3 regions of the Pantoea ananatis PA13 genome follow, and region 3 is predicted to be linked to each of the others. Evidence: predicted binding sites of a transcription regulator. Region 3 holds the regulator's gene; each other region holds the start of a gene.

Region 1 (9,892 bases), 490 kb from region 3:
TGTGACGAGCATGGACTTGAGCACCCAACGGTGATTACCGAATCCGGCCGCGCAGTCACGGCTCACCACACGGTGCTGGTATCTAACATCATCGGCGTTGAGCGTAACGAATTCAGTAAGCCAGAAGCGCCAGAGATTGAGGATGCCCCGCGTCCTATCCTGAGCATGTGGGAAACCTGGCAGGAGATGCACGAGCCGGACACGCGTCGTTCGCTGCGTGAATGGCTGCACGACAGCCAGATGGACCTGTTTGATATCCATACAGGCTACTCATCCGGTACCTACAGCCTGAAACAGCGCGCCTGGGCAGAACAGCTTTATCTGAGCATCTGTCACTACATTCAGCAGCATCTTGATCCCAGCAACCGCGCGCACCGTCCGATCATCGACGAGTTGCAGGAGCGCATGGCGGACAAGATCTACGTTAACTTCTCGCTGTTCCAGTCCATGCCGGATGCATGGGGCATCGATCAGCTGTTCCCTGTGCTGCCGCTGGAAGGCCTGAATAAAAAACCGGAACGTCGTGCCGTGCTGCTGGACATCACCTGTGACTCTGACGGTACCATCGATCACTATGTTGATGGTGACGGTATTGCCACAACCATGCCGATGCCGGAGTACGACGTGGACAACCCACCGATGCTTGGCTTCTTTATGGTCGGCGCCTATCAGGAAATCCTGGGTAACATGCATAACCTGTTTGGTGACACCGAAGCGGTTGACGTGTTTGCCTTCCAGAATGGCGAGGTGGAGGTTCAACTGTCGGATGAGGGCGATACCGTGGCCGACATGCTGCAGTATGTTCAGCTCGATCCGAACGAACTGATGACGCTGTTCCGTAAGCAGATTCAGACTTCTGAACTGGATGACGAACTGCGTGAGCAGTTCCTGCAGGAGTTCGAAAGCGGTCTGTATGGCTACACCTATTTAGAAGACGAATAAAGCCCCGCGAAGCGCTTGCAGCGGGTCGGGACATTGTTGATAATCGGCAGCAACCCATCCCTTCCTCGTCGGGCCTAACGACGCGGAGGGGATTTTTTTTATCTCAACCTTCATGGTGCGCGCTCCAGGCCCGCCTCATGCACAGACAGAGGACGACTTATGTACAATACCCTCGGCAATCAGTACGACAATTCACTGGTTTCTAATGCCTTTGGTTTTATGCGTTTTCCGGTTAATTTCCAGCCTTACGACAGCGACGCAGAGTGGGTGATCACCGGGGTGCCCTTTGACGCCGCGACCTCAGGCCGTCCAGGCAGCCGTCTTGGCCCAGGCGCTATCCGCCAGATTTCGACCAATCTCGCCTGGGAAGGCTGCCGCTGGCCGTGGGAGTTTGACCTGCGTCAGCGCCTGAACGTGGTGGACTGCGGCGATCTGGTTTACGCCTTTGGTGATTCACAGGATCTGTCTGACAAGCTGCAGGCCCACGCAGAGAAACTGCTGGCGAACGGCAAACGCATGATGACCTTTGGTGGCGATCACTACGTCACGCTTCCCCTGCTGCGCGCGCATGCGAAGCACTTTGGTAAAATGGCGCTGGTACACTTTGACGCCCATACCGATACCTACTCCAATGGTCCAACGTTTGACCATGGCACCATGTTCTTTACCGCACCGAAAGAGGGGCTCATCGATCCTCAGCACTCGGTGCAAATCGGTATTCGTACCGAATTCGACAAAAGCCTGGGCTTTAACGTGCTGGATGCTGCTCAGGTTAACGACCGCAGCGTGGACGATCTTCTGGCGGAAATTAAGCGCACCGTCGGCGACCTGCCAGTTTATCTGACATTTGATATCGACTGTCTGGATCCTGCGCATGCGCCGGGCACCGGTACGCCGGTCATTGGCGGTTTAACCACAGATAAAGCCACTAAACTGATTCGTGGTTTACAGGGCATGAATATCGTGGGGATGGATCTGGTGGAAGTCGCGCCGGGTTACGATCACGCCGATCTAACGGCACTTGCCGCCGCTACGCTGGCGCTGGACATGTTGCACGTTCAGGCAGCGAATAAAGGCTGATGCGACAGAGGGATAACCTCAGGGTTATCCCTCTGATTCTGACTTACTTGCCGTCTGCGGCGATGCGATCGCGAATATGCTGCGCACGCGCTTCGGAGTCAGGATGCGAGTCAAACATTGAGCTTTGACGGCCCTGTTCCAGTTTTGCCAGTTTTTCAAAGCTGGTTGCCAGCCCGACCGGATCAATACCGCGCTTTTTCAGCAGGTTGTATGAGTAGTCATCAGCCTGAGTCTCCTGCGTCTGCGAGAACTGGGCATTCACTAATTTTTCACCCATATCACCCAACTGCGACTGTGACAGCGAACCAATAATACCGCCAGCCGATGCCGCCGCGGTGCGTGCTGCCGTTGTGGTGAAGGCGACCTGCATCGCTTTGCGCGTATGACCCAGCGCAACGTGGCCCATTTCATGGCCCAGTACCGCCTCGACTTCATTGTCGGTCATCATATCCATCAGTCCGCTGTAAACGCGGATGCAGCCATTGGCCATTGCCCAGGCGTTAACGTCTTTGGTCTGGTAAACCTTGTAGTTAGCCGGGATACCATTGATGTTGTCGCCCAGTGCCGAAGCGATTTTATTCAGCCGTTGCTGGTACTCGCTGTCAGCTGGCGCGACCTGATTTTCTTTGTCCATTTGGGCGCAGGACTGATCGCTAAGCTGCTTAACCTGAGCATCACTCAACGTGTAAGCCTGAAATGCCTGTGCGCCGGATTGCAGCAGACCATTACTATTTACACCCTCACAGCCGCTAAGCAGCGCAACCAGGCCCAGAGCCAGTGCCGTTTTATGAATTTTCATTCTGTCGTCCCATAAGTAACAAGATAAAAAACAAACACCTGAATCCCTACAAGGTGGTTTAACCAACAGGTTATAGTTCGTGATAAACCTTTTTGCTAGCAGACATGACTGGAAAAGCCAGACGAAGCGGGAACATTTAGCGTTTTACGACATTACTTTTGCCCCGTTTTTCATGTACATTGTGGTGAAACTTTTCCCGTGCTTTGCCCGATAGCTGATTAATTACAACAGGTTAAGGCGCAAATCATTAATCCGAACTGGAGTAGAAGATGCCCTCTCGTAAAGATCTTGCCAACGCCATTCGCGCGTTAAGTATGGACGCAGTGCAAAAAGCTAAATCGGGACATCCGGGTGCCCCGATGGGCATGGCGGATATCGCCGAAGTCTTGTGGCGCGGCTATCTCAATCATAACCCAACCAACCCACACTGGGCCGATCGCGACCGTTTTGTTCTGTCCAATGGTCACGGTTCGATGCTGATTTACAGCCTGCTGCACCTTACCGGCTACGATTTACCGATTAGCGAGCTGGAAAACTTCCGTCAGTTGCATTCTAAAACGCCGGGGCACCCTGAATATGGCTATACCGTGGGCGTGGAAACCACGACCGGTCCGCTGGGGCAGGGCATCGCTAACGCCGTAGGTTTTGCCATTGCGGAGCGCACGCTGGCAGCACAGTTCAACCGTCCGGGCCATGAGATCGTAGATCATAATACCTGGGTCTTTATGGGCGACGGCTGCATGATGGAAGGCATCTCACACGAAGTGTGCTCGCTGGCGGGTACGCTGAAGCTGGGCAAGCTGGTGGCATTCTATGATGACAATGGTATCTCCATCGATGGTCATGTTGACGGCTGGTTCACCGATGACACCGCGAAGCGCTTCGAAGCTTACGGCTGGCATGTGGTGCGCGGCGTTGACGGTCACGATGCCGACGCCATCGCGAAAGCCATTGAAGAAGCGAAAGCGGTGAGCGACAAGCCGTCACTGCTGATGTGCAAAACTGTGATCGGTTTTGGTTCACCGAATAAAGCGGGGACCCACGACTCACACGGCGCACCGCTGGGCGATGACGAGATAGCGCTCACCCGCAAACAGTTAGGCTGGGACTATCCGCCTTTCGTTATTCCTTCAGACATTTATGCTGAGTGGGATGCTAAGGAAGTAGGCAAGGCGAAAGAGGATGCGTGGAACACGAAATTCGCGGCCTATGCCAGTGCCTTCCCAGAGCTGGCTGCAGAATTTACGCGCCGCATGAGCAACGAACTGCCGGCTAACTGGCAGCAGGAATCGCAGAAGTTTATCGAGCAGTTACAGGCTAACCCGGCGAAAATCGCCAGCCGTAAAGCCTCACAAAATGCGATCGAAGCCTTTGGTAAAATCCTGCCAGAATATCTGGGCGGTTCGGCTGATCTGGCACCCAGTAACCTCACCATCTGGTCTGGCTCTAAGCCCATCAATGAAGACGCTGCCGGCAACTATATTCACTACGGCGTGCGTGAATTCGGTATGACCGCGATTGCCAACGGTCTGGCGCTGCATGGCGGCTTCCTGCCTTATACCGCGACCTTCCTGATGTTTGTTGAGTATGCACGTAACGCCGCCCGTATGGCCGCGCTGATGAAAATCCGTCAGATTATGGTTTATACCCACGACTCAATTGGCCTGGGCGAAGATGGCCCGACGCACCAGCCGGTAGAGCAGATGGCGAGCCTGCGTACCACACCAAACATGAGCCTGTGGCGTCCGTGTGATCAGGTGGAATCAGCAGTGGCGTGGAAATATGCGATTGAGCGTAAAGATGGTCCAAGCGCACTGATCTTCTCTCGTCAGAATCTGGCGCAGCAGGATCGTACCGCAGAGCAGCTGGCAAACGTGTCCCGCGGCGGTTATGTGCTGAAAGACAGCGCGGGCACGCCAGAGCTGATTCTGATCGCCACCGGTTCAGAAGTTGAACTGGCTGTGGCTGCGTATCAGAAACTGACCGATGAAGGCCGTAAGGTTCGCGTGGTTTCCATGCCATCAACGGATGCGTTCGACAAGCAGTCTGCAGAGTATCGTGAATCTGTCCTGCCGAAGGCCGTTGCCGCTCGCGTTGCTATTGAAGCGGGTATTGCAGACTATTGGTTCAAATATACCGGCCTGAACGGCGCTATCGTCGGCATGACCACCTTTGGTGAGTCAGCGCCTGCTGAGAAGCTGTTTGAAGTCTTCGGCTTCACGGTAGACAACGTAGTAGCGAAAGCAAAAGCGTTGCTGGCCTGACAAAAGGGCGCAGGCGAGTGAAGGCTCGCCTGAACCAGATGAAAGGGGGCCCAGTTTGCCCCCTTATCGACAAAATTATTCCTGTAGTAATAGCGATTTTTTGCGTAATTTTGTGATGTAGATCCAAAAATACGCAGCCCGCTTGATCGCAATCATTCCCGTTATTCCGTCCTTCTATTATCCTAGCTGAACCGTTTCAGTTTAGGCTGCTTTGCCAGCGGTCGGGCTAAGAATCTCCTGTACAAAATGCAGTGAAACGCTCAGGCTATCTGCACCTTTTTTTCAGTCTGGTTTGGCAGGAGAAAGATGACCATTCGGGTAGCGATAAACGGCTTTGGTCGCATTGGGCGCAACGTGTTGCGTGCACTGTATGAAACGGGGCGCCGCGCGGAGATCACAGTGGTGGCAGTTAACGAACTGGCTGAGGCTGCGGGCATGGCGCACCTGCTAAAGTACGATACCAGTCATGGGCGTTTCGCGCTGGATGTGCGTCAGGAGCGTGATCAGCTGTGGGTCGGAGACGATATTATCCGTATCCTGCATCGTGCCGGACTGGACGAACTGCCCTGGGGCGAGCTTAACGTTGACGTGGTGCTGGACTGCACAGGCGTTTACGGTTCCCGTGATGACGGCGAAGCCTATCTGCGTGCAGGAGCGAAGAAAGTGCTGTTTTCCCATCCAGGGGGGAACGATCTTGATGCAACCGTGGTGTACGGCGTTAACGAGCAGGAACTGAAACAAACGGACTGTATTGTCTCTAATGCATCCTGTACCACTAACTGCATTATTCCGGTGATTAAGCTACTGGACGACGCTTTTGGTATCGAGTCGGGGACGGTAACGACTATCCATTCGGCGATGCACGATCAGCAGGTGATTGACGCCTACCACAGCGATCTGCGCCGTACGCGTGCGGCCAGTCAGTCTATCATCCCGGTGGATACCCGGTTGGCGGCAGGCATTGCGCGTATTTTTCCGAAATTTAACGATCGCTTCGAAGCCATCGCGGTTCGCGTACCGACGATCAACGTGACGGCCATTGATCTCAGCGTTTCCGTGCGCCAGCCCGTTCGGGCCTGTGAGGTTAACGCCTTGTTGCAAAGCGCGGCAGAAGGGGCATTTCGTGGTATAGTTGACTATACAGAATTGCCGTTAGTCTCAGTAGATTTCAACCATGATCCGCACAGTGCCATTGTGGACGGTACACAAACGCGGGTCAGCGGTCAGCATCTGATCAAAACCCTGGTCTGGTGTGACAACGAATGGGGCTTTGCTAACCGAATGCTCGACACAACGTTAGCGATGGCCGCAAGCGGTTTCAGGTAAGACGCGGTTTGCGTCTGGCAAAACTTATGAGAATCAACGAGAGGGTTCACCATGTCCGTAATTAAGATGACCGATCTGGATCTTGCTGGCAAACGCGTTTTAATTCGCGCCGATCTCAACGTACCAGTGAAAGAAGGGAAAGTGACGTCAGATGCACGTATTCGTGCTTCACTGCCAACTATCGAAGCGGCGTTGAAACAGGGCGCCAAAGTGATGGTTACCTCTCACCTGGGTCGTCCGACCGAAGGTGAATACAACGAAGAATTCTCACTGCTGCCAGTAGTGAACTACCTGAAAGAGAAACTTAACGGTACTCAGGTTACCCTGGCGAAAGACTACCTCGACGGCGTCGATATCGGCGCGGGCGAACTGGTCGTACTGGAAAACGTTCGCTTCAATAAAGGCGAAAAGAAAGACGACGAAGCGCTGTCTAAGAAATACGCTGCGCTGTGCGACGTCTTTGTTATGGATGCTTTTGGTACCGCGCACCGCGCCCAGGCATCCACGCATGGCGTTGGCAAATTTGCCCCTGTCGCCTGTGCTGGCCCGCTGCTGTCAGCTGAGCTGGAAGCGCTGGGTAAAGTGATGAAGAACCCTGAGCGCCCGCTGGTGGCTGTGGTCGGTGGTTCTAAGGTTTCAACCAAATTTGACGTGCTGCAGTCGCTGGTGAAGATTGCCGATACCGTGATTGTCGGCGGCGGCATCGCCAACACCTTTGTCGCTATCGACAACAACGTGGGCAAATCGCTGTATGAGCCAGACTTCGTTGACGCGGCCAAAGGCCTGCGCGATCAGTACGGCATTCCTGTTCCAACCGATTCACGTGTTGGCACGGAATTCTCTGAAACTGCCCCGGCAACCGTGAAAAAGGTTTCGGAAGTCGCAGATAACGAAGAGATTATGGACTTCGGTGATGAAACCGCTCAGGCCATGGCGACCATCCTGAAGAATGCCAAAACCATTCTGTGGAACGGCCCGGTGGGCGTGTTTGAATTCCCGAACTTCCGCAAAGGCACCGAGATTGTGGCTAACGCCATTGCAGACAGCGAAGCATTCTCAGTGGCGGGCGGCGGTGATACGCTGGCGGCTATCGACCTGTTCGGTATCGAAGACAAAATCTCCTACATCTCTACCGGCGGCGGTGCCTTCCTGGAGTTCGTGGAAGGCAAAAAACTGCCTGCCGTAGCCATGCTGGAAGAGCGTGCGAAGCAGTAATCCTTTGGGGGCGGTGCCCTACGGCATCGCCTGAAAACTCGCCCGAAACCGGGCGTTTAAATCGCTGTCCCCGTATCGGGGATAACCGGTCACGAAACAGGACACAATCATGTCTAAAATTTTTGATTTCGTAAAACCCGGCGTTGTCACTGGTGATGACGTTCAGAAGATCTTCAAAGTAGCGAAAGAGAACAAATTCGCTCTGCCTGCGGTCAACTGTGTCGGCACCGACTCCATTAACGCTGTACTGGAAGCCGCGGCGAAAGTAAAAGCGCCGGTTATCGTACAGTTCTCCAACGGTGGTGCTGCATTCATCGCCGGTAAAGGTTTTAAAACAGACAAGCCACAGGGCGCAGCGATTTTCGGTGCCATCTCTGGCGCACACCACGTGCATCTGATGGCTGAGCAGTACGGCGTGCCGGTTATCCTGCATACCGACCACTGCGCCAAGAAACTGCTGCCGTGGATCGACGGTCTGCTGGACGCGGGCGAAGAGCACTTCAAGAAAACCGGTAAGCCGCTGTTCTCTTCTCACATGATCGACCTGTCCGAAGAGTCACTGGAAGAAAACATCGAAATCAGCAGCAAATACCTGGCGCGCATGGCGAAAATCGACATGACCCTGGAAATTGAGCTGGGCTGCACCGGTGGTGAAGAAGATGGCGTAGATAACAGCCATATGGATGCTTCAGCGCTTTACACTCAGCCAGAAGACGTAAACTACGCGTACGAAAAACTGAATGCGATCAGCCCGCGCTTCACCATTGCGGCCTCTTTCGGTAACGTGCACGGCGTTTACAAGCCAGGCAACGTTAAACTGACCCCAACCATTCTGCGTGATTCACAGAAATATGTCTGTGAAAAACACGGTCTGCCGCACAACGCGCTGGATTTCGTATTCCACGGTGGTTCAGGTTCATCTGCTGCAGAAATCGAAGAGTCTATCAGCTACGGCGTGATCAAGATGAATATCGATACCGATACTCAATGGGCAACCTGGGACGGCATCCTGCAGTACTACAAAAAGAACGAAGGCTATCTTCAGGCGCAGCTGGGTAACCCAGAAGGCGCAGACAAGCCTAACAAGAAATACTATGACCCACGTGTATGGCTGCGCTCTGCCCAGGCATCCATGGTGGTGCGTCTGGAGCAGGCGTTCAAAGAACTCAACGCCGTTGACGTTCTGTAAGCATCACGCTGCTGGCGTCTGAGTTCGAGAGAACGGCAGACGAACGACTCAGTCCCGATCGTCCGATCGGGACTTTTTTTTATCCTTTCTGCTCACGCTCAGTTTCATTTCTTTTTGTCGGGCGACACATTCTGACGTGCTGTCACAACCTCACTGCAGCGCGCGCTGTATCCTGTGTGTGGCTTAACAGGTGAGGGCAATCGTATGGCCGTCAAACGCATTGTGGCGAATATTCGGGCCGGAAATATGGAAGAAGCAGAACGCTTTTACAGTGACATTCTCGATCTGAAACTGGCGATGGATCATGACCTGGGCCGCGGATAACACGATGGTGCCGCAGGTCAGTATTGCGCGGGAAGGCGGCGCCGGCACAGCTGTTCCGGATTTATCCATTGAGGTTGATAATCTTGATGAGGTGTATCAACGCGTTGTCGCTGCGAGGCTGCCGGTCGACTATGCGCTTACAGAAGAAGCGTGGGGCGTGCGTCGTTTTTATGTCCGTGATCCGTTTGGCAGGCTGATTAATATACTCAGCCATGTGCCCTGAACAAACATCGTGCGCGGAGGCCGGCGTGCTGATGCGTAAGTGTGCAAAACCGCCTTCCCGTATCACTCAGTTTGGCGTCTGGCTAAATAATTGATTACCCTTAACCATTGGGTGTCGGATTACATCTGGCAGTTTTTTGTCTTTCCCCACAGGGGAACTATCGACAGGGCTTACAAATGGAAGACTTGAATGTTGTTAATGGCATTAACAGTGCCGGGGGCTGGCTGGTACACAACCAGGCGCTGATTCTGAGTTATGCCGTCAATATCGTCGCGGCAATTGCCATTATCATTGTCGGCATGATCATCGCCAGGGTGATTTCTAACACGGTTAATCGCCTGCTGCTCGCGCGCCATATTGACGCCACCGTAGCCGATTTCCTTTCCGCCCTGGTGCGCTATGGCGTTATCGCCTTCACGGTCATTGCTGCGCTGGGTCGTGTCGGCGTGCAGACGGCATCGGTTATCGCCGTGCTGGGTGCCGCCGGTCTGGCAGTAGGTTTAGCCCTGCAAGGCTCGCTCTCCAATCTG
Region 2 (9,892 bases), 550 kb from region 3:
TCCCGATCGGAGGCGAACTGCGTGCTGGTCAGGTTTACACCGATATCAAACATATTTTTTCCACTCTTTATCAATAACACCCTAAACAAAAACCGCCTGGCGGCGGTTTTTGACTTTCCTCTCCCGCCTTGCGGGTTGTGCCCAATCAGACATCAGGAATCGGCGTTATGTTCCTCATCCTCTGCCTGGCGGCCTTTTCCCACATAGTAACGTGAGAAGAATACGCCGACTTCAAACAGGCAGTACATCGGAATAGCGAGCAAAGTTTGGGAAAAAACGTCTGGTGGTGTGAGCAGCATCCCAACAACGAACGCGCCAACCAGAATATAGGGGCGTTTCTTTTTCAAATCATCGGGGTTGGTAATGCCCGTCCAGCAGAGCAGCACAATCGCGACCGGCACTTCAAATGCCACGCCAAAGGCCATGAACAGCGTCATCACGAAATCAAGATAGTTGGTAATGTCCGTTGCAATAGTGACGCCCTGGGGCGCGGTTTTGGCGAAAAAACCAAAGGCCAGCGGAAAGACGATGAAGTAAGCAAAAGCGACGCCCACGTAAAACAGCAACGTACTGGAGAACAGCAACGGCATGACCAACTTGCGTTCGTGGCGATAGAGGGCTGGCGCGACAAAGGCCCAGACCTGGTAGAGGATAACCGGAACGGCAAGGAATACCGATACGATCATGGTCAGCTTGATCGGGGTAAAAAACGGTGACGCGACATCCGTGGCGATCATGCTGGCGCCCGCGGGCATCTGATTAATGAGCGGCGACGCCACCGCATGATAGATATCATTAGCAAAGTAAATCAGCGCCAGAAAGATGACTAACACGGCAACAATACAGTTCAGCAGACGCTTACGCAGCTCAATCAAATGGCTGATCAGGGGTTGGGTATCTTCAACGGCCATTATCGCTCATCACTTGCAGAAGGAGTAGAAACTGAACCTGCCGACGGCACAGCGCTAACGGGCTTAGCCGCGGCTTGCGCATCGGCATGAGCGGGCGACTGTGCCGGTGCACTGGCATGCCCTGAGGCAGGTCGCGGCTGAACCGGGGAGGGCTCAACGCGGCTGTCGGCCGGTTGATAAGCCGCAGGTTCAGACGTCGCCAGCGGAGCCTGCACAGGTGCCTGCGCCTTATGTTCGCTGGCGGCAGGGGTAACGGGGTGCAGTGTTTCGGTGGTCGATGCAGGATGAGGAGAATGGATGGTATTGGCTTCGTCTTCGTCTCTTTCAATATCAATGCTCTGCTTGACCGAGCGTTTCATTGAATCAGCCGTTTTCCGCAGCTCTTCCATGGATTCCTTAAGCTCGGGGGACAGCGTGCCCCGGCCGGCTTCTTCCACCTTTTTCAGGCTGTCTTGCAGCTCCTGAAGCTTGAGTTCTTGCGCCAGCTCACTCTGGACATTGGCGGCCAGCGAGCGGATCGCTCTGATCCAGCCCATGACCGTTTTTACCGCAAGGGGCAGACGTTGCGGGCCAAGAACGATCAGCCCGATCACGAACACCAATACCAATTCACCAAAACCAATATCGAACACGGCTTACACCTGCTTGTCGTTCTTGACGTCATCTTTCTGAGCCGACGTTGGCTGTTTATCCGCCAGCGTTTTGGCATGGAAATCAGCATCCTGCTCTTTCGGTTGATCCTTTTTATCGTCTTCGTCGCTCATGGCTTTCTTAAACCCACGGATAGAAGAACCCAAATCCGAACCCAGATTACGTAATTTGTTGGTACCGAACAGAAGAACCACAATCACGGCAATAATTAACAACTGCCAAATACTAATACCGCCCATGAGATAGCCTCGATTTTATTGTTAAAAACTGCGGGGTCATGCACCACGAAACCCGTGTTTATTCGGGTCCGAATCAGCGACATTACCGCGTTTCTGGCGCAGGTGACAATCAGTTTGTCTTACGCCAGCCGATTAACCAACTGACAAAGCCCGCCGCCATTAATGCCGCTGGAAACAGGTCCCACTCAGGCCTGCTGAGGAGCACCGCCGTTCCGCTAATCAACAGCGTCGCGCCTACGCCAAACAGGTAACGCGCCTGCTGCTGACGTGAACGTTGGACACTTAAATCGTTCGCGAGTTTATCCACGCTGAGGCGTAATTGCTTATGCTGCCGCATACTGTCGTAAAACAATTCTGGCAGTTCTGGCAGTTTTTCTGCCCAGTAAGGGGCTTTTTCCTTTACCGCACGGATAATCGCCGGAATCCCAATTTGATCCTTAATCCAGTCCTCAAGGAAGGGTTTTGCCGTTTTCCAAAGGTCCAGTTGTGGATAGAGCTGGCGACCGATGCCTTCAACGTAAAGCAAGGTTTTTTGCAACAGCACCAGCTGCGGCTGGACTTCCATATTGAAGCGACGCGCCGTGTTAAACAGGTTCAGCAGCACATGCCCAAACGAAATTTCTGCCAGCGGTTTCTCAAAAATGGGCTCGCATACGGTACGGATAGCGAACTCAAAGTCTTCAACGTTGGTATCGGCAGGCACCCAGCCCGAATCGACATGCAGTTCCGCCACTTTGCGGTAATCGCGATTGAAGAAGGCAATAAAGTTCTCGGCCAGATAGCGCTTATCTTCTTTATTCAGCGAACCGACGATACCGCAGTCAATGCCGATATACTGAGGATCTTCAGGATGATCGTAACTGACAAAGATATTGCCCGGATGCATGTCGGCATGAAAGAAGCTGTCGCGGAAAACCTGGGTAAAGAATACCTGCACACCGCGTTCTGCTAACAGCTTCATGTTGACGCCGTGCTGCTCCAGCGTCGCCACATCAGAAATGGGAATGCCGTAAATGCGCTCCATTACCATCATGGATTCACTGCAATAGTCCGAATAGACCTCTGGCACATACAGCATGCGGCTGTTTTCAAAGTTGCGGCGAAGCTGAATGGCATTGGCGGCTTCACGCAACAGGTTTAATTCATCAAGCAGGGTCTTCTCATAATCCCGTACCACTTCAACCGGGCGCAGACGGCGGCCATCCGGCAGCAATCGTGGCACCCAGCGGGCAATGCGGTAGATGAGTTTCATGTCCGCTTTGATGACCGGCAGGATATCCGGGCGGATTACCTTGATAACGACGTTCTTGCCATTGGATTTCAGGGTTGCGGTATGTACCTGAGCGATAGAGGCTGAGGCCAGTGGAATGATATTGAAGTCATCAAACCAGGATTCAATCGGTGCGCCCATTGAGGCTTCGATCTGCGCTTTCGCTTTAACGCCATCGAAGGGGGCAACGCGGTCCTGCAGGACAGCCAGCTCATCGGCAATCACCGGGGGAAACAGGTCACGGCGCGTCGACAGCATCTGACCAAACTTGATCCAGACCGGGCCCAACTGCTCCATCGCCATACGCAAACGCACGCCAAGGAGTTCTTGCTTGTGCTGGTTGGGGATCCAGAAAATGCAGCGCCGCCATAGCCTGAGCGGAAGAGTCAGGCGCATCTGCGGAATCAGTTCATCAAGGCCGTAAGTCAAAAACACCTTAATAATAAAATATAACCGGCGGATCTCTCCAAAACTCATTTCGCCTCCAGCTGTGCCAGACGCGCATCAAGCGCCTCAAGCGAACGTTCCATCGCGCTAACCTCCTCAGAGAACCAGGCAAATTCCAGGGCGCCCGGCGCAACCCGCCACTCTTCGGTTAATGCCTGACCAAGATAGTCCTGACGCCGTTGCGTTTCTGCTTTGAAAAAACGCCATGCACGCTGCGCGCCCTGGCTCATCCCCTGAGCGGCGATATCACCGATCCAGGGAGCAAGGTATTCAGCGGGATCCAGCTCGGCCAAATCCATCAGCGCAGAAAACTGCTGAACCACCTGCAAGTCACCTTCAACCTGCAGCTCACCGCTACGAATCAAGGTCGTCAGCTGCTGGCGATCGCGTAACTTTGGCAGGGACTTAAGCTGGGTAATGACCGTGCAGTCACTGCTGTCCTGCCAGTCACTGAGCACGTCAAGCTGCTGCTCACTGAACACCAGCACCAGCGGCCAGGATAGCTCACTTAAACGCAGCATCAGTACCTTGCCGACCAGGCGCTGACGTGCGCTTTTCAGGCTACGATCGCGATACAGTATGCGGTTTAACGCCGTTTCAATACCGGCGGTCATTACAGGTGTTAAGGTCATCGCCATAATGGTTAAAATTTAAACCCACGATGCAGCGCCACAATCCCACCCGTCATGTTGGAATAGGTCGTGTTTTCGAATCCCACGTCATTCATCATCGCTTTCAGGGTTTCCTGATCGGGATGCATGCGAATTGACTCAGCAAGGTAGCGATAGCTTTCTGCGTCCTGGGCGACCAGTTGCCCAATACGGGGCAAAATATGGAACGAGTAAGCATCGTAAGCTTTGCTAAGGGGTTCGATAACAGGTTTAGAGAACTCCAGCACCAGTAAACGTCCACCTGGCTTCAGCACGCGGAACATCGAGGCCAGTGCCTTCTCTTTTTCAGTCACGTTACGCAGACCGAACGAAATAGTGATGCAGTCAAAATAGTTATCAGGAAACGGCAATGCTTCGGCGTTGGCCTGCACATAGCTGACGTTGCCTACCACGCCCAGATTACGCAGTTTTTCCCGGCCCATTTTCAGCATTGAGCTGTTAATGTCAGCCAGCACAACCTGACCGGTTTCACCCACCAGGCGCGAAAATTTCGCGGTCAGATCGCCGGTTCCACCCGCCAGATCCAGCACGCGCTGACCACGGCGCACGCCGCTGCTGTCAATGGTAAAACGCTTCCAGACTCGATGGACGCCAAACGACATTAAATCGTTCATCAGGTCATATTTTGCCGCTACGGAGTGAAACACGTCCGCGACTTTATCGGCTTTCTCGCTTTTGGCGACCGTCTGAAAGCCAAAATGGGTAGTTTCCTGCTGTGATTCATCTGCCATCGGTTTTACCTGCTCCACAAACAATACTCACTGAAGTGTATCAGAGTCATAGAGGTCAGGCACGCTGGTGACCTGCTTATTCGCGGAGGTGCCGAACCCGCTCATGACTTTCGTCTGCGTTGTCCTTGTCATTTTGCTCACTGTCGTGCTCATTCTCAGGCATGGCTTGTTCAACCAGGTGCGGGTTAATGGCGCGTTTGACTTCTACACCCAGATCGCGAAAACCTTCAGCCTGGGCGATAAGGTTGCCGCGCCCCTCTGCCAGTTTCTTCATCGCCTCGCGATAGCTGTTCTGCGCCTTATCAAGGCTGTGACCAATCCCGCTCATATCGTCTACAAACAGCCGCATTTTGTCATATAGTCTGGAGGCCCGCTCTGCAATGCGCTGTGCATTACGACTCTGGTGCTCATAGCGCCAGAGATTATTAATCGTCCGCAGCGCCACCAGCAGCGTAGTTGGGCTGACCAGCATGATGTTCTGCTGCAGGGCTTCACTGATGAGTTCGGGCTGACGATCGATAGCCAACAGGAAGGCCGGCTCAACAGGAATAAACATCAACACATAATCCAGCGAGCGTAAACCGGGCAATTGTTGATAATCTTTGCGGCCCAGCAGGCGAATGTGCCCGCGCATGGCGCTGACATGTTCCTGAATAGCCTGCTCGCGTTCCACATCGTCATCGGCATTAAAATAACGCTCGTAGGCCACCAGCGTCATTTTAGCGTCGATAACCACATCTTTTCCCTGTGGCAGGCGAACAATCACATCCGGCTGCATCCGGCTTTGCTGTTCATTCTGCATGCTGACCTGAATGTCGTACTCATAGCCCTCACGCAGCCCAGAAGCTTCCAGCACCCGGCTCAGTACCACTTCGCCCCAGTTGCCCTGAATTTTATTGTCGCCTTTGAGCGCCTTCGTGAGATTAAGCGCCTCCTGAGCCATCTGGGCATTCAACTGCTGCAACTGACGAATCTCGTGAGTGAGCGTGTGGCGCTCACGGGCTTCGGCACCGAAGCTTTCATTCACCTGGCGGCGAAACCCGTCAAGCTGCTCCCGGAGCGGCCCTATCAGGCTGTTAAGACTTTGACGATTCTGCTCATCAACCCGACGTCCACTGTTTTCAAAAATACGGTTGGCCAGATTTTCAAACTGCGCGCTGAGTCGCTGCTCGCTGTTTGTCAGCAGTCGCTGTTTTTCTTCTGCTGCAAAGCGGGTTTCTTCCAGACGAATCGTGACCTCGCGCAGCTCTGCTTCCTGCGCGCTGTTCACTTCGAGCTGATTACGAAGTTCACGGGTGAGTTGTTCGCTCTCGTTGCGCCAGTAGTCGAGCTGTTGCAGGCGCTCATTGGCCCCGCTTAACGCGCCATGAAGCTGTATCAGCTCCTGTTCACGCTGCTGCACCTGTTGCTGGAGCTGGTCGATATGCAGCTGCTGACGCTGTTGCCCCTCGTTTAGCAGGCGACGTTCTGTAGAAAAGCTGGCCAGTTGATGGCCGACCCGCATTTGCGCCAGTATCCAGCCCACACCAAGGCCAGCAAGCGCCAGGCAGATGTAGATAATGATGTGCTGATCCATATTTTCCCCGCTGGTCAGGCTAATGAAGGAAAAGGTAAATTCGCACTGTATGAATGTCCAGATATATTTGCTGGCGTTGGAAGAGGCCACGCAAAGGCTTGTGAGTGGCAGGACAGACAGGCCCGATCACGGGCCTGTCTGTTGAAACAGGGGAATTACAGTAAACGGCGCGCGGCTTCCACCACGATTTTCACCGCGTCGCTTTCCGTCTGCTTCATCGTGACGGCATCCGGAATCTCTTTTTGAGTGCGGTTGACGATCACGCCCGCTACCATCCCGGCTCTCAGCCCCTGGCTGGCACACATGGTTAACAGGGTCGCCGACTCCATCTCGTAGTTCAACACGCCCATCTGCTGCCACTCCTGCATAGAGCCCTGGAAGCTTTTTACGACACGGCCTGAAAAGGTATCGTATCGTTCCTGACCCGGGTAAAAGGTGTCAGAAGAGGCCGTAATACCGATATGGGTTTTAGCGCCACAGGCTTCCGCCGCTGCGACTAATGCCGTCGTACAAGTAAAGTCTGCTACTGCCGGAAACGCCATGGGGGCAAAATGCAGGCTGGCACCGTCCAGGCGCACTGATGCTGTGGTGACCAAAACATCGCCGACGTTGATATGGGGCTGAATCGCCCCAGTGGTTCCCACGCGCAGGAACGTACGCACGCCAAGCTGTGCCAGTTCCTCAACGGCAATCGATGTAGAAGGTCCGCCAATACCTGTCGAACACACAACAACCGGTTTGCCATCCAGCTTCGCCAGCCAGGTGGTGAACTCGCGATGGGAAGCAAGATGCTGTGCATCTTCCATCAGTCCGGCAATCTTTTTCACGCGCTCTGGATCGCCAGGAACAATGGCCAGCGTTGCCCCCTGCAGGTCAGCTTTAGTCAGGCCAAGATGGAATACGTCAGACTGTGTCATATCAGACTCCGGGTTAAGGAAAATTTTTACGCCACTTTACGTCACCGGGCGAGGTAAATATGTGACTAAATTCACTTAAGAAAATGAAAGTTACATTCCCAAAGAAAAATAAGGTGATTTAGATCACACATCCATCTCTCGCCTTGCGTATTGCTACATATGGTGATGTGGAAGCTATCGCGGGAATGTTAAAGAGAAGTGTAATTTTATTGGTTAACAGCTCTGTTACTCAATGCCCGGTGCCTGTCATGGGTGGCCAGGCTATAGTTACGTGATTGCGCCTATGCTTGCACGGAGAGAACGATGAAAACCGAAGATAATATGACACAAAAATCAGCTGCAGGCGCGTTTGCTCCGGCAGTTCAGCCCACAGCAGCGACCACCATTATTACCGACAGCGCTAACATCCATGCGGGGGAAACCTCCATTCCGAGCCAGGGTGAAAACCTGCCGGCTTTTTATGCGAAGCCGCAGTCAGCAGAAGGTCCGTTGCCGGTCGTGCTGGTGGTACAGGAAATTTTTGGCGTTCACGAACATATTCGCGACATTTGCCGTCGGCTGGCGCTGGAGGGCTATCTGGCCGTCGCGCCAGAACTGTACTTCCGTGAAGGCGATCCCAACGATTACAACGACATCCCTACCCTGTTCAAAGAGCTGGTCAGTAAAGTGCCCGACAGCCAGGTGCTGGCAGATCTCGATCACGCGGCGAACTGGGCTGCCCGTAACGGGGGAGATATTCGCCGCATGGGGATTACCGGTTTCTGCTGGGGCGGACGCATCAGCTGGCTTTATGCCGCGCACAACCCGCAACTGCGCGCCGCCGTAGCCTGGTATGGTCGCCTGGTGGGTGAAAAAACCATGAAGCAGCAAAAACATCCTATCGATATCGCCGTTGATCTAAACGCGCCCGTGCTGGGGTTGTATGGAGGTCAGGATGACGGCATTCCGCTGGAGAGCGTCGAGCAGATGCGCCAGGCACTGCACGCGGCCAATGCCAAAGCTGAGATCATTGTTTATCCCGAGGCCGGACATGCTTTTAACGCCGACTATCGTCCAAGCTATCACGCCGAATCGGCCACCGATGGCTGGGCGCGCATGTTAGCCTGGTTTGCGCAATACGGCGTTGCCCCCGCGAAGTGACTGAAAAAAGGGGCGCTCAGGCGCCCCAACATACTGACAACGTATTGACACAACACCAGGAAATCAGGCGGTTTCGCCCCGCAGGTTTCTTGCCGCTTTGACCATGTTAGCCAGCGCCTGTCGGGTTTCGCGCCAGCCGCGGGTTTTCAGGCCGCAGTCCGGATTCACCCACAGACGTTCCTCAGGGATACGCTGTGCGGCCTTGCGTAACAGATTTTCTATCCACTCGACGTCGGGTACATTGGGGGAGTGAATATCGTACACGCCGGGCCCGATTTCATTCGGATACTCAAATGCGTTGAATGCATCCAGCAAATCCATATCGGAACGTGAGGTTTCGATGGTAATCACATCCGCATCCAGTGCCGCAATGGATGCCATAATGTCGTTAAACTCGCAGTAACACATATGCGTGTGAATTTGCGTCTCGTCTTTCGCGACAGCGGCGGTTAACCGAAACGCCTCCACGGCCCAGCGCAGATAATCTGCCCAGTCGGACTGATGCAGCGGCAATCCTTCACGCAGTGCGGGCTCATCAATCTGAATAATGCCAATGCCGGCGTGTTCCAGATCCGCAACTTCATCCCGCAACGCCAGTGCAATCTGTTTGGCGATCGTTTCACGTGATACATCCTCCCGCGGGAATGACCAACAGAGAATGGTGACCGGGCCGGTCAACATACCTTTTACCGGCTTGTCAGTCAGGGACTGCGCATAGGTTGCCCACGCCACGGTAATGGCTTCAGGACGGCTGACATCACCAATAATGACCGGCGGTTTAACACAACGTGAACCGTAGCTTTGTACCCAACCATTTTGTGTGAAGACGAAGCCGTCCAGGTTCTCGCCAAAGTATTCCACCATATCGTTGCGTTCCGCCTCGCCGTGAACCAGCACGTCCAGCCCCAAACGCTCCTGCTCAGCTATCGCCTGCTTAATGTGTTCCGCGATACCGGTACGGTAATGCGCGCGATCAATCGCGCCTTTTTTGAAGTCGAGTCGTAATCCACGAATTTCAGTGGTCTGCGGGAAGGAACCGATGGTGGTGGTTGGCCAGGCGGGCAGGTTGAAACGCTGACGTTGTGTGCTGGCACGCCCGGCATAAGGGCTGGCACGTTCAGTGTCTTTGGCCTGAACATTTGTCAGACGCAGTGCGACAGCCGCGTTGTGAACGCGGCGGGAGTGCGCACGTGCCTGAACCGGTGCGCTCCATTCCTCCAGCGATGCGGGATCGTTGCGGCGAAGCGCCGTACTCAGTAGCGACAGCTCATCACATTTTTGCAAGGCAAAGGCAAACCAGCTTTTCACCTCCTCGTCCAGACGGGTCTCCACACTCAGA
Region 3 (9,892 bases):
TCTCTTTCTGACTGATATCCATAATTCGCGTAGTAAACCCCTCGTTGACAAACAGGGCCTTCTTGCCACTCACGGGATGGGTGCGGATCACCGGATGATAAACGGGGGGATTTTTCGCCACAGCCTGCTGCCACTGCCGATGCGCCTCTTCCGTCTTGCGATGCTTATATTCAGGAAACGCCTTGGTAAAGTCATGCTCTGCACGTAACTCAGCCAGTAATGTCTTAAAAGGCGCAGACAGCGCCTCGTAAGCGGCAATGCCGCTGGTCCACAACGTATCGCCCCCAGACTCAGGCAGCACTTTAGACGCAAGTAACGCCACGGCGGGCGGCGTTTGAATAAAGGTCACATCGGTATGCCAGTTGTCATTATCCGGCGGATTATCCAGGTGCGTGTCCAGAACGATGATCTCTTCCACGCCCTCGGCATGAGGGTAAACCGGATGAATATGGAGATCGCCAAAGCGAATCGCCAGTGCGCGATGCTGCTCGGGCGTAATGACCTGTTCGCGCAGGAACAGCACCTGGTGACGCAGCAGCGCATGATAAAGCTGTTCAAACTGCGCGTCGCTGAGGGGACGTGATACATCAAGGTTGCCGACCTGGGCACCGATAAAAGGCCCCAGCGGCTTGATGGCTAACTTTTCGTTCATTTTTGCTCTCCATTCCAGGGCGTTAACCGGCGTTGCAACGCACGCAGACTCAGCTCTAAACCAAACGCAATCACGGCAATGACCGCGATCCCTGCCAGCACCACATCCGTAGCAAGAAACTCGCCCGCCGACTGCACCATAAAACCCAAGCCTCGGGTTGCCGCGATTAACTCGGCAGCCACCAGCGTTGACCATCCCACGCCCAGACCAATCCGTAACCCGGTCAGTATCTCCGGCAGGGCGCCAGGCAAAATGACCCAACGCAGCTGTTGCCAGCGGGTCGCTCCCAACGAGGCCGCCGCACGCAGACGAACCTGCTGAGCATGACGCACGCCCGCCACCGTCGACAGCACCACCGGGGCGAATATAGCCAGATAAATCAACAGGATTTTCGAGGTCTCGCCAATACCAAACCAGATCACCATCAGCGGCAAATACGCCAGCGGCGGTACGGGCCGGTACAGCTCAATCAGCGGATCGATCAACGCACGCACGACCGGGCTGATGCCCATCGCGATCCCCACCGGGATGCCGATCGCCGCCGCCGCGGTTAAGGCAATCAGCATCCGCGTCAGACTGGCCGACAGATGCTGCCACAGCGTGGCGTCCATAAATCCTTGCGGGCCAGCCACCAGCAGTAGCTTACTTACTACCTGCTGCGGCGAAGGTAAAAACAGCGGTGCAATGAGGCCCAGCGCGGTCACGCTCCACCAGACGAACAGCAGCACAAGCAGGCTCAGGGCGCTCAGCGTAAACGAGGTGGAAAAAGGCCAGCGCAGGCGACGGTGGCGCACGGTGGCCGGCTCATCGTTGATCAGCGCACTCATACAAAGGCCTCCCGCTGTTCAAATACCCGACTCAACACATATTCCCGCTGGGCAATAAAATCAGGATCGGATTTAATGCTCCGGCAGGGTTCGCCCTCCACGAAACGCTGACCAAAATTAAGCGTCATTTTTTCCTGCACGCGCCCTGGCCCGGGAGAGAGCAGCACCAGCTCGCTGGCCAGAAAGATGGCTTCTTCAATGTCGTGAGTGATAAGCAGAATCTGCTTACCGCTGTTGCGCCACAGGGTTAATAACAGGGTTTGCATTTGCTCACGCGTAAACGCGTCAAGTGCGCCGAAAGGCTCATCCAACAGCAACAGTTGTGGATTGGCCGCCAGCGCCCGGGCGATCCCGACGCGCTGGCGCTGGCCTCCTGACAGCTGCCAGATAGGGCGTTTTTCCGCACCTTCGAGTCCGACGCTTTTGATGAAACCCCGTGCAATCTCCTCACGCTGCTGGCGCGCCATGCCGGCTATCTGCAAGCCGAAAGCCACGTTATCCAGCACGTTACGCCACGGCAGCAGGCCTTCGTTCTGAAACACCACGCCACGCTCTGCGCCCGGCCCGCGCACAGGCTCCCCGTCCAGGGAAACCGTGCCGGACTCAACCGGTAAAAATCCGGCGATCAGGTTAAGCAGGGTTGTTTTGCCACAGCCTGACGGCCCCAGCACGACCATCAACGCTTTTTTATCAAGCTGTAACGTGATGTCCTGCAACACAGGCTGGCCGCCATAACTCGCGTTCAGGTGAGCGATACGTAACATGGCGCTCTCCTCAGGGTTTAGCCAAGGGGGCAACAAAGCGGCTGGTGACATAACGGCTGTAATCACTGCCAGCCTGCGGCACTTTTCCCTGCGCTTTCAGAAACTGCGCCGTATCCACGATGGCCTTGTTCACCGGCTGATCCAGCTGTTTAACCTGCTGCGCGGCCGTAAGGTAGGTATTGCCTTTTACCAGTTCCGGAACCGCTTGCTCTGGCACGCCGCTTAAACGCGAAAGCTTGCTGAGGTTGTCAGCCTGTTTCAGCCACTTTTCCGGGTCATCCAGATAGGCTTTCTGCGCCTCAAGGGCGCTGCGGGCAAAGGCGGTAACAATATCAGGATGCTGCTGTGCGAAGTCTTTACGCACGACCCAGACATCCAGCGTAGGCGATCCCCAGCGGCCAACCTGAGAAGAGTCTGTCAGGACCTTGCCGTCCTTTTCCAGTGCATTGACAGCCGGTGCCCAAACGTACGCGCCGTCGATATCGCCCCGCTGCCAGGCGGCCACAATAGCGGGCGGCTGCAGGTTCACCAGTTGGACCTGGGAGGGTTTAATTCCCCAGTGCTTCAAGGCAGCAAGCAGGCTGTAGTGCGTGGTGGAGATAAAGGGGACGGCGATGCGTTTGCCAATCAGATCCTGAGGGCTGGCGATGGTTTTCCTGACAACAAGCGCTTCTGAATTCCCCAACTGAGAGGCGAGCAAAAACGCTTCTATCGGGAGTTGCTGCGTCGCCGCAACCGCTAGCGGACTGGACCCAATATTGCCTATCTGCACATCTCCGGATGCCAGGGCGCGCAATACGCCCGCCCCACTGTCGAATTTGCGCCAGGCTACCGTTGCGCCGCTCTCTTTAGCAAAAGTGTTATCTGCCTGCGCCACCTTGGCCGGTTCGGCAGAGGTTTGATACGCCACCGTCACGTCGACCGCGCCGGCCTGAAACGCCAGCAGTGCCAGCACAGTAGCCAAAATGGTTGACTGCCCTTTTAACATGATTTTCCCCATCACTTTTATGATGTGGGCAGTGTTGCTGGCAGGATTAATTTCACAAAGGAATTAAAAGTTATCCCTAATAGAAAGAAATTCTTAGATCATCATCTGCAATAGATTGCTGTTATATGCAAATTAAAATTCAGACAAAAAGCCATAAATTTGTCAGGCGCTCACATGCTGGGTGTGCTATTGATATGCGCTATTATTTGCTCCCGGTGAGGCCTGCGAGTTCGATGTCGATCGACAAAGTTGCCCTGTTAGCTGGCGTGTCTAAAGCCACGGTATCCCGCGTGCTTAACGCTCATCCAGGTGTGAAAGCGGATACGCGCCAGAAAGTGCTGGATGCCATTTCAACCAGCGGCTATCAGCCAAACCTGTTAGCGCGTCAGTTGCGTACCTCACAAAGCCATATGCTGCTGGTGCTGATTTCAGATATCACCAATCCCTTTTGTTCCAGGGTGGTGCAAGGCATTGAAGCGGAAGCCGAAATGCATGGCTACCATATCCTGTTGTGTAATTCCGCCTCGCAGTTTAAACGCGAAGCCGCTTACCTGACGCTGCTCACAGGCAAAGTCGTTGATGGCGTCATTACCATGGACGCGGCGGCCGGGCTGGAAAGCCTTATCGATATCATTGGAGATGCGCCCTGGGTGCAGTGCTCAGAGTTTGATCCCCAGATTGCGGCATCCTCGGTCTCCATCGATCATCTTGAGGCTGCGCGCGATACCGTACATTACCTTGCTGCCAGAGGCCGCCAACGCATTGCACTGGTCAACGGTGACATGCGTTATCTGTATTCCCAGTATCGTGAGCAGGGTTATCGCCAGGCCATTGAGCAAACGGATTTGGGCTGGTCTAAGGTCGTCTATACTGCGGATATTTCCTGTGAAGAAGGCAGTCGGGCTTTACGGGAGATGTTGCACTCACCCGAGCGACCAGACGCGGTCTTTGCCGTGTCCGATGTACTGGCGGTCGGCGTCGTGCATGCGGCGCTGGAAGCAGGCTTGCGCGTGCCCGAGGATTTGGCTGTGGTCGGGTTTGACGGTATTCCCTTTACCGGCAGCCTGAATCCGCCTTTGACCACCATAGAGCAACCGATGAATGAGCTGGGCGCCCGCAGCGTACAGTTGCTGCTGAAAAAAATCCGTCAGCCCCATGCGCCGGTTGTCAGGGAGGTGCTGCCCTGGAAGCGCCTGGAACGCGCCTCCAGTTAACGTCAGCGCCAGATGAGCAGTACGCAGGCTGCGGTTAACAGCCCCATACTGAGGTTAAATATCTTCCACGCGCGCGGACTGCGTAAAACACGGCCAATCATCGCGCCAAACCCCATCCAGATGATGCCCGCGACCAGATTGACCATCACCATCCCTACGCTGATTAACAGGACAGAGTGGCGATATCCGGCACCGGCCAGGCTAAAGCTGGCTATCGCCCCCAGGGCCATTAACCAGGCTTTGGGATTGATCAACTGCAACAATCCTCCCTGCCAGAAGGGCATGGGCGCGACCGGTGCCGCATCGGTCTCCAGCTTTTCGTATGCGGCGGTCGCAATTTTCCATGCCAGCCACAGAAGATAGAGGCTCCCGGCAACTTTCAGGATAAGGTGCAGTGAGGGATAGAGCAGGATCAATCCCCCTACGCCAAACGCCACCATCAGTAGCATCAGTTGCATACCAATCATGATGCCGACCATTAACGGAAGGGTTCGGAAAAAGCCAAAGTTGGCGCCCGAGGCGGTGAGTAACATATTATTAGGTCCGGGTGTAATCGCCGCGACCCAGAGAAACCCTAACATTGATAAAAAAAGACTGAGTTCCATTAATCCGGGTTCTCCCTCCATTATGTGAAAACTTATCGAAGCTAACAGTGTGATATGGAACAGACAAGCCTTTACAACATGAAATTTTCGGGCCCGGACGGCGCGGCGTTCAGCCCCATGCGCGGCCTGACCAATCCGCATGTGCAAACCATACTGCCGCGCCTGTTCCGCCGTACTCTAGCGTTAACGCCTCACTGGCAGCGGCTGGATTTACCCGATGGTGATTTTGTCGATCTGGCCTGGAGTGAAGATCCACAGTTTGCCGCGCATAAACCACGCGTGGTGCTGTTTCATGGTCTGGAAGGAAGCTTCCACAGTCCCTACATCCATGGCCTGATGCAAGTCTGCAGGCAACGTGGCTGGCTGGCCGTAGTGATGCATTTTCGCGGCTGTAGCGGCGAGCCGAACAGGCTAAACCGGATTTACCACTCCGGCGAGACGGAAGATGCACGCTTTTTCCTGACCTGGCTGAAGGCCCGCTGGGGACAGGTTCCTACTGCAGCTGTGGGGTTTTCGCTGGGCGGGAATATGCTGGGTTGCCTGCTGGGCCAACAGGGCAGTGACGTTGCGCTGGATGCCGGCGTTATCGTTTCGGCACCCTTGATGCTTGAACCCTGTAGCGCCCGACTGGAACGCGGGTTTTCCCAAATTTATCAGCGTTACCTGCTGAGCCAGCTTAAAAAGAATGCCAGGCGCAAGCTGCACGCATGGCCCGACACCTTACCGGTCAATCTCAGTCAGCTGAATGCCCTGCGTCGCCTGCGTGATTTTGACGACGCCATCACGGCCCGGGCGCATGGCTTTGCCGACGCCACGGACTATTATCGCCGTGCCAGCGCCCTGCCGTTGCTGAGATCGGTGACAAAACCGTTGCTGATTATCCATGCAAAAGATGACCCCTTTATGAGCGATGAGGTGATCCCGCAGAATGACCAGTTATCTGCCACTATTACCTATCAGCTGACAACACACGGTGGTCATGTTGGATTTGTGAGTGGTACCCTGCGTCAGCCTGAATTGTGGCTGGAACAGCGCGTGCCGCAGTGGATTTCCCCTTATCTGGATAGCTAACCCTGTGATTATTCCCTGGCAACAGGTTTCTCCCGAAACCCTTGAAAACGTTATTGAAGCCTTTGTTCTGCGCGAAGGTACCGACTACGGCGAACAGGAACTCAGCCTGACCGAAAAAGTCGCCAATGTGCGACGCCAGCTGCAGCAAGGTGAAGTCGTGCTGGTCTGGTCTGAGCTTCACGAATCGGTCAACATCATGCGCAAAAGTGAGTTCCGTGGCTGATGCACAGAACGAAAAATCGTGCTAACAATGCTCATCGCCTGATTTCACAGGGAGTTTCACTATGTCGGCACGTCATCCGATTATCGCGGTAACAGGTTCCAGCGGTGCCGGAACCACTACCACCAGCCTCGCATTCCGTAAAATTTTTCAGCAACTCAATTTGCACGCGGCCGAGCTGGAAGGGGACAGTTTCCACCGATTTACCCGGCCTGAAATGGATATGGCTATCCGTAAGGCGCGCGATCTGGGTCGCCATATCAGCTACTTTGGCCCGGAGGCGAATGATTTCGGTCTGCTGGAGCAGACCTTTGTTGAATACGGTGATCAGGGCAAGGGCCAGTCACGTAAATACCTGCATACCTACGACGAAGCGGTGCCCTGGAATCAGGTGCCAGGTACCTTTACCCCGTGGCAGCCGCTGCCACCGGATACGGACGTGCTGTTTTATGAAGGACTGCACGGCGGCGTCGTGACGGCTCAGCACAACGTCGCTGAAAAAGTGGATTTACTGGTCGGCGTCGTCCCCATCGTTAACCTGGAGTGGATTCAGAAGCTGGTACGCGATACCGGTGAACGCGGTCATTCGCGTGAAGCCGTAATGGATTCGGTGGTGCGCTCAATGGAAGATTACATCAATTTCATTACGCCGCAGTTCTCACGCACCCATATTAACTTTCAGCGGGTTCCAACCGTCGACACCTCTAACCCCTTTGCGGCACGCACCATTCCTTCACTGGATGAAAGTTTTGTCGTCATCCACTTTCAGGGGCTGGAAGATATTGATTTTCCCTACCTACTGGCTATGCTGCAGGGATCGTTTATTTCCAATATCAACACGCTGGTTGTACCTGGCGGGAAAATGGGGCTGGCGATGGAATTAATTATGGCACCGCTGGTAAAACGGCTCATGGAAGGCAAACGCATTGAATAAAATCAGAGGCCGCGCTGGCCTCTGAATAATTACAGCTCGATAACTTCGTAACTGTGGGTAATTTCCACCCCTTTGCCTAACATAATGGCAACCGAGCAATACTTCTCAGCTGAAAGGTCGACCGCACGCGCCACGGCTTTATCTGAAAGTGCTTTTCCACTGACGATAAAATGCAGGTTGATGCGGGTAAAGATGCGAGGCGCTTCTTCCCGGCGTTCTGATTCGAGTTTTACTTCGCAATCAGCCACATCGTTGCGACCTTTTTGCAAAATTGATACCACATCAATGGCGCTGCATCCGCCGGCCGCCATCAGCACCATTTCCATAGGGCTGGGCGCTTTATCGCCGGAATTGCCGTCCATTAAGACCTGATGTCCGGACGAAGACTCGCCGAGGAATGTTAACCCTTCAACCCATTTGACTCTTGCCTGCATAATCTGGCCCCCAGAATGCCCTGTTTTTGCGTCAGAGTACGCTTTTGCCTGGTAAACAGCAATCCGGAGAAATCAGCCTTATTGCTGAAGCGAGACAACACAAGACAGTCGGCGAAAGCTGTGCTACAAACAGTGCTGAAAATATTTTTCGTCATCCGAAGACGAAGCCGGGAAGAATGATGCGCTCTGCGCAAATGCAGCCCGAATAATTTCCTGAATGGAAACACGCTTAACGCTTTCATCGCCTGGCAGGGAAACTGAGCCCTGTATTTTGGGCACGATTACAATAGAGGATAATAGCGAATGGTTCTCGGCAAACCGCAAACAGACCCTACACTTGAATGGTTCCTGTCCCATTGCCATATTCACAAGTATCCATCCAAAAGTACGCTGATTCACCAAGGTGAAAAAGCCGAAACGCTTTACTACATCGTGAAAGGTTCCGTCGCGGTACTGATTAAGGATGAAGAAGGCAAAGAGATGATTCTTTCTTATCTGAATCAAGGCGATTTTATTGGTGAGCTTGGCCTGTTTGAAGAAGGTCAGGAGCGCAGCGCCTGGGTACGTGCGAAAACTGCGTGCGAAGTGGCAGAGATTTCCTACAAGAAATTCCGTCAGCTCATTCAGGTTAACCCGGATATTTTGATGCGCCTTTCTTCTCAGATGGCTCGCCGTCTGCAGGTGACGTCAGAAAAAGTGGGAAATCTCGCTTTCCTGGATGTGACCGGACGCATTGCACAAACGTTGCTTAATCTGGCTAAACAGCCAGATGCCATGACGCATCCTGACGGCATGCAAATTAAAATTACTCGTCAGGAAATTGGCCAAATCGTTGGTTGTTCACGTGAAACCGTGGGCCGTATCTTGAAGATGCTGGAAGATCAGAACCTGATCTCCGCACACGGCAAAACCATCGTTGTTTACGGCACACGCTAAGCCTGACTGTTCACGGCGTGATGGCGACATTATGCCGTGAATGTCTTGTGTTGAGCCGATGTGGCGAAGAATAATCTATCACCCCGAAGTTAACTATGCGCTGCGCCAGACGCTGGTGTTGTGCCTTCCCGTAGCGCTCGGCTGGCTGTTCGGCGATCTGCAAAAAGGATTACTGTTCTCATTGGTTCCCGCCTGCTGCAACATTGCCGGTCTGGACACGCCCCACAAACGCTTCTTTAAACGCCTGATCATCGGCGGCAGCCTGTTTGCCCTTGGCAGTTTACTGATGCAGTGGCTGCTGCTTAAAGACGTGCCGCTGCCGCTCATCCTGTTTGCCCTGCCTTTGCTGCTTGGCGTCACCGGAGAGATCAGTCCGCTGCACGCCCGACTGCTGCCCGGCACGTTAATCGCGGCAATTTTTACCCTCAGCCTGATTGGCCGTATGCCCATTTACGTTCCGCCCCTGCTCTATATCGGTGGAACGCTCTGGTATGGCCTGTTCAACTGGTTTTGGTTCTGGCTGTGGAAAGAGCAGCCGATGCGCGAAAGCCTGAGCCTGATCTACCGTGAGCTGGCAAATTACTGTGACGCCAAGTACAGCTTATTGACGCAGCTGACTGATCCGGAAAAAGCCCTGCCGCCCCTGCTGGCGCGTCAGCAAAAAGCGATCGATCTGATCAACACCTGCTATCAGCAAATGCATATGCTGTCTGCGAGTCGCGATCACAGCCACAAACGCCTGACCCGGGCGTTTCAGGTAGCACTGGATCTGCAGGAGCATATCTCCGTCAGCCTGCATCAGCCGGAAGAGGTCCAGAAGCTGGTCGAGCAAAGCCATGCTGAAGCCGTCATCCGCTGGAACGCCAGAACGATTTCAGCCCGGCTGCGCGCGCTGGCCGACGATATTCTGTATCACCAACTCTCTGGTCGTTTCGATATGGACAAGCAGTTGGGTGCGCTGGAGAAAATCGCCCTTCAGCATCCGGACAATCCGGTGGGTAACTTCTGTCTCTATCATTTCAGCCGTATCGCCCGGGTGCTTCGAACCCAAAAGCCGCTTTATCAACGCGACCTGATGGCCGATCGCCAGCGTCGTTTACCGCTGCTGCCCGCGTTGCGGAGCTATCTGTCGCTGCGGTCTTCCGCACTGCGAACGGCCGGGCGTTTTTCCGTCATGCTGATGCTGGGCAGCGCCCTGGCCGTGTTCTTTTCGATTCCTAAGCCCTACTGGATTTTGATGACCATCA

The links. Region 3 encodes CRP, which controls carbon source genes, mostly activating them, when cyclic AMP is high. Its sites were predicted from a motif close to ATGTGANNNNNNTCACAT; they were not measured.
Region 1: the regulator CRP is predicted to act here: its motif matches at 5,196-5,213, upstream of epd (erythrose-4-phosphate dehydrogenase).
Region 2: the regulator CRP is predicted to act here: its motif matches at 7,525-7,542, upstream of udp (uridine phosphorylase).

Annotation. Positions count from the first base shown of each region.
Region 1 covers NC_017554.1:918,784-928,675, forward strand. The annotation lists gene speA (biosynthetic arginine decarboxylase) at 1-942, shown strand, start outside; gene speB (agmatinase) at 1,102-2,022, shown strand; gene loiP (metalloprotease LoiP) at 2,066-2,821, opposite strand; gene tkt (transketolase) at 3,091-5,085, shown strand; gene epd (erythrose-4-phosphate dehydrogenase) at 5,392-6,411, shown strand; gene pgk (phosphoglycerate kinase) at 6,463-7,626, shown strand; gene fbaA (class II fructose-bisphosphate aldolase) at 7,736-8,815, shown strand; gene PAGR_RS04510 (VOC family protein) at 9,120-9,362, shown strand; gene mscS (small-conductance mechanosensitive channel MscS) at 9,539-9,892, shown strand, end outside.
Region 2 covers NC_017554.1:4,462,762-4,472,653, forward strand. The annotation lists gene tatD (3'-5' ssDNA/RNA exonuclease TatD) at 1-53, opposite strand, end outside; gene tatC (Sec-independent protein translocase subunit TatC) at 153-911, opposite strand; gene tatB (Sec-independent protein translocase protein TatB) at 911-1,543, opposite strand; gene tatA (Sec-independent protein translocase subunit TatA) at 1,547-1,801, opposite strand; gene ubiB (ubiquinone biosynthesis regulatory protein kinase UbiB) at 1,911-3,548, opposite strand; gene ubiJ (ubiquinone biosynthesis protein UbiJ) at 3,545-4,150, opposite strand; gene ubiE (bifunctional demethylmenaquinone methyltransferase/2-methoxy-6-polyprenyl-1,4-benzoquinol methylase UbiE) at 4,162-4,920, opposite strand; gene rmuC (DNA recombination protein RmuC) at 4,997-6,496, opposite strand; gene udp (uridine phosphorylase) at 6,652-7,413, opposite strand; gene PAGR_RS21040 (dienelactone hydrolase family protein) at 7,717-8,553, shown strand; gene metE (5-methyltetrahydropteroyltriglutamate--homocysteine S-methyltransferase) at 8,617-9,892, opposite strand, start outside.
Region 3 covers NC_017554.1:429,636-439,527, reverse strand. The annotation lists gene tauD (taurine dioxygenase) at 1-652, opposite strand, end outside; gene tauC (taurine ABC transporter permease TauC) at 649-1,479, opposite strand; gene tauB (taurine ABC transporter ATP-binding subunit) at 1,476-2,243, opposite strand; gene tauA (taurine ABC transporter substrate-binding protein) at 2,254-3,243, opposite strand; gene PAGR_RS02000 (LacI family DNA-binding transcriptional regulator) at 3,465-4,445, shown strand; gene PAGR_RS01995 (LysE family translocator) at 4,448-5,050, opposite strand; gene PAGR_RS01990 (hydrolase) at 5,105-6,121, shown strand; gene PAGR_RS01985 (YheU family protein) at 6,126-6,344, shown strand; gene PAGR_RS01980 (phosphoribulokinase) at 6,406-7,275, shown strand; gene PAGR_RS01975 (OsmC family protein) at 7,305-7,709, opposite strand; gene crp (cAMP-activated global transcriptional regulator CRP) at 8,013-8,645, shown strand; gene PAGR_RS01965 (YccS/YhfK family putative transporter) at 8,704-9,892, shown strand, end outside.